3 regions of the Lysinibacillus sp. NPDC056232 genome follow, and region 1 is predicted to be linked to each of the others. Evidence: predicted binding sites of a transcription regulator. Region 1 holds the regulator's gene; each other region holds the start of a gene.
The links. Region 1 encodes LexA, which represses DNA repair genes until DNA is damaged. Its sites were predicted from a motif close to CGAACATATGTTCG; they were not measured.

Region 1 (3,286 bases):
ATCAGGGGGTGCCCTCAATGATTCATCGTCTTCATCAATCAGAGTTAATGCGAGATCAATCTTGTAGATCATGGAGGGGATAAGATGAAACCTATTATCGGTATAACAGCCTTTGTAGAGGATGATTTGTCCTCAAGATTAAATGCCGCCTACAGCAAAAGTATAATTGAAGCTGGGGGTATTCCACTAATAATTCCGCTTGGAGTGGAAGAGGATGTAGCACAAATTTTATCGTTGACGGACGGATTATTACTATCGGGCGGACACGATGTACATCCATTTCTTTTTGGTGCAGAACCTACACCAAAATTAGGGAAGGTTCATCCAGAAAGGGATTCTGTAGAACTGTCCTTAATTGAAGCCGCCTTTATTCGGAAAATGCCGGTTTTCGGAATTTGTCGAGGGATTCAAATGCTAAATGTTGCGTTTGGAGGCACGGTCTATCAAGATATTGAGAGCGAGTATCACAGTCGGAAATTAATAAAGCACATGCAACAAGCGGCACGGGGCGTTACTACACATCATGTTCATCTAACACCTGATACATTATTAACAACGATGATCGATGAAGAAAAAATTGCGGTGAATTCATTTCATCATCAGGCAATAAACGTAGTAGCAGAAAAATTGAAAGTAGTAGCCAAATCAAGTGATGGTATCATTGAAGCGGTAGTACACGAAGATTTACCATTTTGTCTAGCAGTACAGTGGCATCCTGAGGAGCTAGCCATAGCAGGAGATGAAGTATCCAAGAAATTATTTACTGCATTTGTAAAGGCAAGTTTGAAATTTAAGATAGAGGCATAAAACTTGATAAGCGTTTAATGGCATAGATTTTTTTACCTAAGGGCAAGATAACCTTGGTGATAAACATGAAAAAATAGAGTTAGTGTATATAAGTTGATTGGAGTGGAGGCTGGGCGACTCCTTGGGGATTAGCGTCACAGATGAGACCCTGGAGCGAGCAGCGCGAGTGAAGCGGCTCATCGGACGCCCCCAGGAAAGCGCCCAGCCGGAACGGAAATCAACCCACGTTATGGAGATGAGCTGATTTAATTAACTAAAGGCTTTGCTAGGTGTAGAAATCCATTTTAAAGTGGGTTTTTTTAATGTTTAAAATAACACTCAAAAAATAAGAAAAAGAGGTATATGCCCATTTGTGAACATAAAATCCTCTTTTTATACTTTACTATTGAGATACTTTTAATGTACACGACGATAAAGACCTACAACATGTCCCAAAATAGAAACTTGGTCTACGATAATTGGCTCCATTGTTGCGTTTTCAGGCTGTAAACGGAAATGACTTTTTTCCTTAAAGAAACGCTTTACAGTTGCTTCATTCTCTTCAGTCATTGCTACGACAATATCACCATTATCAGCAGTTGCTTTTTGTTTAACAATAACTAAATCTCCGTCTAAAATGCCAGCTTCAATCATTGATTCACCCATAATTTCTAGCATAAATAACTGATCTTCACTTGTACCATAAATATCTGGTAGTGGGAAATATTCATCGATATTTTCAACAGCAGTTATCGGAGAACCTGCAGTAACCTTCCCAACAAGTGGGACATGTATAACATGTTGCTTTTGAATAGAATCCTCCGGCTCTAGAATTTCAATGGCACGTGGCTTAGTTGGGTCGCGTCGAATCAAGCCTTTTTGCTCTAAACGAGCTAAATGTCCATGAACTGTAGAGCTTGAAGCAAGTCCAACTGCTTCACCAATCTCACGTACAGATGGTGGATACCCCTTTGTGCGCACCTCTTCTTTAATGAAATCTAAAATGGCCTCTTGTCTTTTCGAAACTTTTTTCATGATTGCTCACCTCTTTTTTCTAATCATTCTACTTATTAGTAGTATAGCAGAATGCGAACACTTAAGCAAACATAGGTTCGAAAAGTGTTTGACAAAAACGTTTGTTCGCATTATTATAAGAACATATATTCCGAACAAACATTCTCGAAAGGGGTTATAAACATGAACTGGTTTAAAAAAAATCCACATATTACAACTTTATTAGGAGCTTGTCTACTATTTACAGCATATCTTTTTATAACAGACCCAGGCGAGGTTACATACGCTGAAATTGAAATCGAACATGGTGATAGCTTATGGTCGTTAGCCGAACAATACCGTGGTAAAATGAAGTCGGATGAATGGATTAAGCTTGTTAAGGCAGAAAATGAATTATCGAACGTACGAATTATTGCAGGTAAATCTCTAGTGATTCCAGTAGTGGGTGACGACCAACCCAATCCTATAAATTCAATTGAAATTGCGAGAAATGTAAAATGATAACTAAACAACAATCGGCTGTTGTCTATTGCCGTGTGAGTACAGAAAAAGAGACACAAAGCTCCTCGTTAGAGCGTCAGGAGGAGGAGCTAGTACGCTATGCTAAAGAGCAGGGTTACGAAGTGAAGCGTGTTTTTAAGGATAAGCATAGCGGCTATGATGTGGAACGAGAAGGTTTACTAGAAATGCTTGATTTCATAAAAGAAAAAGAAGTTACAGCATTATTTGTGCAGGATGAGACACGCTTAGGACGTGGAAATGCTCGAATGGCCGTGTTGCATTTATTGCAGAAAACTGAAACGAATGTTTTCTCTATGCGAGACGCGGGACCTGTACAATTAAATGAAATGGATACGATGCTCCTAGAAATTTTAGCAATTGTAGAGGAGTACCAGCGCAGAATCCATAATGCTAAAATACGTCGTGGCATGCGTCGTGCTGTTGAAAATGGCTATCGCCCTGAAAACAATTTATCTAATCGAGGGAATCCAAACGGTCAAGAACGAAAAGATGTCCCTGTAGAAGAAATCGTCAAGCTCCGTAATCGAGGCTTCACCTTTGAGGAAATCGCTATGACTCTTAGAGGTCTAGGCTTTGATGTAAGCAAAGCCACTGTCCATAGGAGATATCGGGAACATCAAGAGGGAAACGAAATAAAGTGACGTTTTAATCAGTGGGAGTTTGATCGTCCCGCTGATTTTTTTGGCTCTAGATGGAGATGAAGGACCGAGAAGTGATGGATACAGTCACCGAAGTAAAGGATAGAAGAACTGTAGAGACGGGTTTTACCATCAAAATGATGGGTACAAGGAATAACTATGTTCCATCTATCCTTAAGTAATAAATTAATACAAACTTTCAATAGTCACATTGTCTGGTAGTTTGAATGGATTTTCTTTATTTATTCTGTCATAAAACATGATCCCATTTAAATGATCTATTTCATGTTGCATTAAGATTGAACCGTATCCATTAAATTGAAATA
Region 2 (3,286 bases), on a different contig from region 1:
CTTTTACCTTCTGTTAATTCTTTCACTTTTCCAAGTAAGAATGGTGTCACGTTTTTACCTTGGATACCGTTTTCTTCTGCTTCTACTAAAGCTTTTTCAATGATTCCTGTAATGAATGAATGCTCAAGTGCTTCAGACTCTGGAATTGGGTTAGCAATGACAGCTCCACCTTTTAAGCCTAATTGCCATTTTGCACGTAGCATTTCTGCCACTTCCTCTGGCGTATCAATCTTGAAGTTGACATCAAAACCGCTTTGACGTGTGTAGAATGCTGGTAGCTCATCTGTACCATATCCAACAACTGGTACACCTTTTGTTTCAAGATATTCTAAAGTTAAACCAATATCTAAAATTGACTTAGCACCCGCACAAATTACAGCAACATTTGTTTGTGCTAATTCTTCTAAATCTGCTGAAATATCCATTGTTGTTTCAGCACCACGGTGTACGCCACCGATACCGCCAGTTACAAAAATTTCAATACCAGCTAGCTCCGCACAAATCATTGTTGCTGCTACAGTTGTCGCTCCTAATTTTTTTGTTGCTAAAAGATAGCCTAAGTCACGACGAGATGCTTTTGCTACGCCTTGAGCATTACCGAACATTTCAAGTTCTTCATCTGATAAACCAATTTTAATTTTACCATTGATTAATGCAATAGTTGCTGGTACTGCACCATTATCACGAACAATTTGTTCCACTTCACGTGCTGTTTGAACATTTTGTGGATATGGCATTCCGTGTGAAATAATTGTTGATTCTAATGCTACGATTGGTAAGCCTTTTGCTTGTCCTGCTTTTACTTCTTCTGATAATACGATGAATTCTTTCATGTTGTTATTCCTCCATTTCACTGTTTAACAAATCAACTGATAGCTCAGGTCTTACGGTATATGGAGATGCAAGTGTATTTTTGGCATTCGTTAAGCCTGCATCAATACATGTTGCAAATGATTGCCCAGTAAGCCAGCTATGGATTACAGCACTGACAAATGCATCTCCTGCACCTGTTACATCTTCAATTTTATCTATAGCTTTAGCCGCGTAATGACTTGGCTTCGTTGTAACGGAAGCTGCATACACACCCTTGCTACCCGCTGTAATAATTACCTGGTCAGCACCTAATGTAAGAAGTTGCTGTAAAGCCTTTTCATAATGCACAGAGTTTTCGATTTTATGACCAACAATCGTCTCTGCTTCATCTGTGTTACAAATAAACCATGTTACTCCTTGCAACGTATCAGGTAATCGATTCATTTTTGGCGAAGATACCGGTACGATGACAAACGGAATGTCACGGGCAATTGCAACCTGCTGTATGTAAGCCACTGTTTCCTTTGGACAGTTTAAGTCCATAATAAAGCAGCCCGCATTCATCAGCATTGCCTCATGTTTTTTTAGCAAACTTGGCAATAAAAGATCATATACTTCCATATTTGCTACCGCTAATGCTAGCTCGCCCTGCTCATCCATAACCGCAGTATAGGAACCCGTCGAAGCGTCAGGTAGCTGCTCCACATAACGTAAATTCATAAATGGCTCTGACGCTTCTTGGATCACTTGCCAATCAGCATCTTTGCCGGCAGTAGTCAGCAAGGTTACTTGATGATTTAATCTACCTAAGTTTTCAGCAATGTTTCGTCCAACACCACCTACACTAAATGAAGAGCTAGCAGGATTGGACGTACCGAATTGGACATTCCCTTTTACATGAAATTTTCGGTCAAGATTGGCTCCACCGATACAAATAATTTCATTTTCCTCAGGCAAAATATATGCACGACCTACAATTTTCCCCTGCTTCGTTAAGCTCGACACTAAATTAGCAAGGACTGGTCGAGATAGCTTCATCTTATCTGCCATCTCTTGCTGAGACATAAACGGATTCTGGCGAATTAATGCAAGGACCGCCTGTTCTCTTTCATTCATAGCATCACCTTTTATTATATTTGTTTATATTATAAACTTTTGTTTGGTTGGTGTCAAAATTTTTTAACAAAAAAGTTGAAGCCGTTATAATATTGGCTTCAACTTCATGTTGTTATATCTATTACTTCAATGAAATTAAGGTGTCGTATTAAATAAGTATGGCATTTCGGCAAAGAAGGGGCTGATTTCCATTCCGACTGAGCGCTTTCCTGGGGGCGTCCGATGAGCCGCTTGGGGCAACAGGATGTTGGTCCGAAGGCGTTATCATAGGACGTGATGGTTTTAGCCTTCGTTCCCCTGTCTGCTCGCTCCAGGGTCTCGGGCCAACAGATGTTTTTTGCGCGAAAGCGTAGTGTTAACGCAGCGACAGCAGCATGATGTTGGTCACGAAGGCGTCATCACAGGATGTGCTTATAGCTATCTCCCCAAGTGAACCACTCCTTGTTCACTTTACCGATGACTACACCATGCTGTAAGATCTGAAAATCCATATCCCACCAGTTACCATGTATCTCAATGTCTGCTGCATCAATCGTATAGCGTGCTTTAAAGAAAGAAAACTCCTTCTTAATCGTTAACACCTCTCGACCATTTACCTCAACAAAAAACTTCGGTAAAAAGCTGAACACCTTTTTCGTAATAAGCGCGACTTCATCTCTTGTTGTATTCATAATGGAGAAAGTCTTTGGAATTTGCATAAAACTACCCTCTACGTAATAAACATCCTTCTCCTGCTGATCCTTTACCGTAAATTTGCCACTTAGACTGAATACCTTTTGCTTTATATAAAGTTGCTTCATTCTACACCTCCTTCGAAATAGCATATCAATATAGCGCAGATTTCATCATAGCTATTAATAATTATAGAAATAATTTTTTAGATTTGGACTTATAAATTTATTCAGCGCATTATATGTAAATACCTTCATAACAGAAAAGATATGCAAGTAAAGAAGTTTGCATATCTTGCTAATCTATTCAACACTACGGTTCTTCGTAACAACACTAAAGAGAGTTTCACTTTTTCATATATAAGTAAATTTTATAAAAAAAGTAGTTCCTTCAGATCCTGTTTGAAATTCAATTTTTGCGTTATGACGGGCAGCAATTGCATAGCATATGCCTAGTCCTAAGCCAGTGCCATTATCTTTGGTCGTGTAAAATGGAGTACCCAATTTTTCTACTATTGCAGGACTGATACCTTCTCCTTGATCCCGTACTGCAAGAATTACACAATTTTCATCTCCTTTGCATGTACTGATGGATAGAACCTTACCTGTGCTCATTGATTCTAAGCCATTACGGTATAGATTTATTATCAATTGTCGTATTTCGTTACGATTTAAAAGTAAATCTG
Region 3 (3,286 bases), on a different contig from region 1:
GGATGGAAAAGATATGATGATAGTAATCCAATCATTAAATATATTGGATCGTGGGATATAGTTTCTGGACATAGTGATTATAATAAAACCCAGCATTTTACTACTTATAATACTCAAGCTGCTATTGATTCCTACTTTACCTTTAACTTTAAAGGAACGAAATTAAGAATTATCTCTCCAGCATGGAATACTTCTTCTTCAAATATAGAAGTTATAATAGATGGGAAAATCATCGAAACTTATTCTGCTTACAGCAATAAACAACAAAGACAAACTTTAATCTATGAAGAAGTTGGTCTAGAAGATAAAATACATGAAGTAGTTATTAAAAATAAAACTACTAAGTATTTAATATTAGACGCTATTGATATAGATGGAGAGTTAATTAACATAGATTCTACTGAATCTATAACTTTAGATAGGAATGCACTAGAACTTCTAGAAAGTAGCCAAGATAAGTTAATAGCTACAGTTACACCTGATACTGCAAAAGTAATCTGGTCATCAAGTGATGAATCAATTGCTACTGTAGATCAGGATGGTAATGTTACGGCCCTTCACGAAGGTGAAGCAATTATTACTGCGAAGATTGAAGGTACTGATATTACAGCCACTAGTACAGTAATTGTTAAGAAACCAAACAATGAATTGTCAAATGCGATTTTAAGTATCACATTAGTAAACGGTATTACAAAAGAATATGACGTTACTAATATAGTTATAAATAACTATTTGAAATGGTTTGAAAGTGCACAAGGTACATCAACATTCAAATTTTCAAAAACAATTTCACCTTATAAAAAAGTAACGGAATATATTGTTCATGATAAAATCGCTTCATTTGAAGTAAGAGAATATTAAACAAAAAATGACCAGGTACTCACTTTCAATTGAGCACCTGGTCTTTATTTTGGTGACTTAATAATAATTTTTCAACCTGTGTTTTTAATGCCATATTAGCATAAGTAAACACTTGGTCTTCACCAGCTGTGGCAATAATTAAATCGCTAAAGTTTTCATCGACCTTTTCCCACCGGACGACTCTTATTTTATCTTTGGCCAACAGCCTTTTAGCATTGTAACATTCTTGTGAAATATCATCTAAAAGCTTATCAAGGATTGGCAAATATACTTTGCTCAATTTAAGGTTTTCTATTACTTTGTAGTCGCGTTGCAATGATTGAACGGCCATATCATAAACCACATATTTGTGCATTAGTCGCCTTTGCTCGAAACTTATCATACAACCTCTCGCTCCTTAGAAAAGAACATTCGTTTGCATTATTTTAGAACAGACGTTCGTGTTTTGGCAAAGGGAAGTTTTTGGAAATAAAAAAGACTAGGCGCTCATTTAAGTATCTAGTCCCTTGCATGTCGTGTTCCCTATTTAATCCTGTTTAAAGCATGATCTAATTCATTTAGCCAATGCTTCCCACCATAAACGATAAATGTTGTTTCATTCTCTTCTTCATCAAAAACATGAATTCTTTGTGTGATGAAAAGATTTAACCCTAGTTTAACTTGATCTACTTCATCCAAATATATTTCCCAATATAAGTTAGGATTAATATTAAAAGCGTGAGCGCAAAAAATCAGACGTTGATTTGTTAACAACAAACGGCCTCCATCAGATTTAGTTGCACTGTAATACATATTCGCTACCCCTGAGCGTATAGGGAATTCATTTGTATTCATTTCAATTTCGTGAAAGAAGATTTTTTTATTTGCTAGTTTATATTCATCGGAATCAAAAGTGATTTGTTTCGCCTTTGATGTAATAATATAACTACCACAGTACTCGCAAACATTTTCCGTTGGATCAAATGTTGCAGCACAGTTTGGACAATTTAAAGCTTTAACCATCGCTTCATCGCTCCTAATAGTCAGAAAAGATGATATGTGCTAGCTTATCCTGTGAGACTCTTGTCTGACTAGCAATTTTATAAGGTATGTATCCCGAAAATAGCCAAAAATCAACCTCTTGATTATAGGTTTCCACAAGATGTTTCGTTTCTGTAGCAATCGAATAAATATATGAAATAACCTCCATATCTTGTTCGATTTCATGTGCTAACTCGATAATTTTTTCTACTGATTTTATTGGGCCAACAACACCTATTTTATACATCTTTAGTTCCTACCTTCTATGTCAAACTACTTTTGTTATGACAAAAAATCCTCAATTATTATACAGATTAACTATAAATAGTATATCGAAGAATTGATATTCTACACAAATATAAAAGATAAATTTAACCAAAAGGCTTTTTTTACTGAAAAATAATTGTATTAATGAAATTAAGGGTGTCGTTTTCAGTGGGGCGCTTTCTTGGGAGCGTCAGGGCAACGTGCGAAGCGGTAGGGTGTTTTTTTGCGCGAAAGCGAAGTGGCAGCGGCAGGGTGTTGGTCATGAAGGCGTTATCAAACTTACTGTCATTCAACTTTCGAATTTTATCGGAACACTTTCTCGTTTTATCACCCAACTTTTGAATTTTATCGATAAACTTTCTCGTTTTATCACCCAACTTTTAATTTTTATTGACATCCTCATGCATGGCGCGCACATTAAAACCCCGAATAATTTCGTTATTCGGGGTTTGGCTTTTAAACGATTTTATAAATCGTTTGCATACATTTTCTTATATAAAATTTCTAATTTTTTCGAGAGCTTACCATAGGCAGTTTGCCAAGTTTTACGAGCTGCTTCATTATCTTCTGTCGCAGGTACATAAAGAGCATGTACATCGGCTACTTTTTTCAAGTCACTCTCGGCTTGTGTTAGTTTAGAATAATTTTTCACGACGCTCTTTTCCGAAGAACTAAGGCCATCATATGCTGTTCGGATTTCTTTTACTTTCGTTTCCAAGTCATCAATATATTCACCATTTACAATCAGTGAATTAATGGATTCAACTAATTTCAAAGCACTTTCATTAGACTGTTGTTGACCTTGATCTTTATCAATAATGGATTGTCGTATTTCTGGACTAATTAAACTCATTTGTTTTGAAGTTAGCTTATTAAAAGCTTTAATAACAGTTGTTGGGTTACTAGTAAATGATTTTTCATACGTCTTCATAAATGATTCTACTTTTTTCACATCGGAAACCGCTGTTGTTAAGATCGACGCATTCGTAATACGTTTTTTATCACTAGAGCTTAGCTTTTTATATTGAGTTGAAAGCTCATTAATCTTTTCTATTGATACTGTATACGAATCATTATCATTTGAGACCATTTTTGCAATTTCATTATTTAATGTTGTGATATCTGGTGCATTACCGTC

Region 2: a site for LexA is predicted at 1,962-1,975, ahead of ACFCYJ_RS10305 (carbohydrate kinase). Genes of this name have one in related genera too.
Region 3: a site for LexA is predicted at 1,266-1,279, ahead of ACFCYJ_RS11235 (YhjD family protein). Genes of this name have one in related genera too.

What each region holds. Positions count from the first base shown of each region.
Region 1 covers NZ_JBHJTF010000001.1:235,189-238,474, forward strand. The annotation lists gene ACFCYJ_RS01150 (gamma-glutamyl-gamma-aminobutyrate hydrolase family protein) at 85-807, shown strand; gene lexA (transcriptional repressor LexA) at 1,204-1,821, opposite strand; gene yneA (cell division suppressor protein YneA) at 1,984-2,301, shown strand; gene ACFCYJ_RS01165 (YneB family resolvase-like protein) at 2,298-2,963, shown strand; gene def (peptide deformylase) at 3,147-3,286, opposite strand, start outside.
Region 2 covers NZ_JBHJTF010000010.1:114,566-117,851, forward strand. The annotation lists gene ACFCYJ_RS10300 (pseudouridine-5'-phosphate glycosidase) at 1-833, opposite strand, end outside; gene ACFCYJ_RS10305 (carbohydrate kinase) at 838-1,929, opposite strand; partial or broken gene ACFCYJ_RS10310 (LURP-one-related/scramblase family protein) at 2,340-2,729, opposite strand; gene ACFCYJ_RS10315 (GAF domain-containing sensor histidine kinase) at 2,955-3,286, opposite strand, start outside.
Region 3 covers NZ_JBHJTF010000012.1:28,403-31,688, reverse strand. The annotation lists gene ACFCYJ_RS11240 (Ig-like domain-containing protein) at 1-861, shown strand, start outside; gene ACFCYJ_RS11235 (YhjD family protein) at 887-1,243, opposite strand; gene ACFCYJ_RS11230 (PH domain-containing protein) at 1,384-1,863, opposite strand; gene ACFCYJ_RS11225 (hypothetical protein) at 1,877-2,128, opposite strand; gene ACFCYJ_RS11220 (hypothetical protein) at 2,271-2,525, opposite strand; gene ACFCYJ_RS11215 (hypothetical protein) at 2,615-3,286, opposite strand, start outside.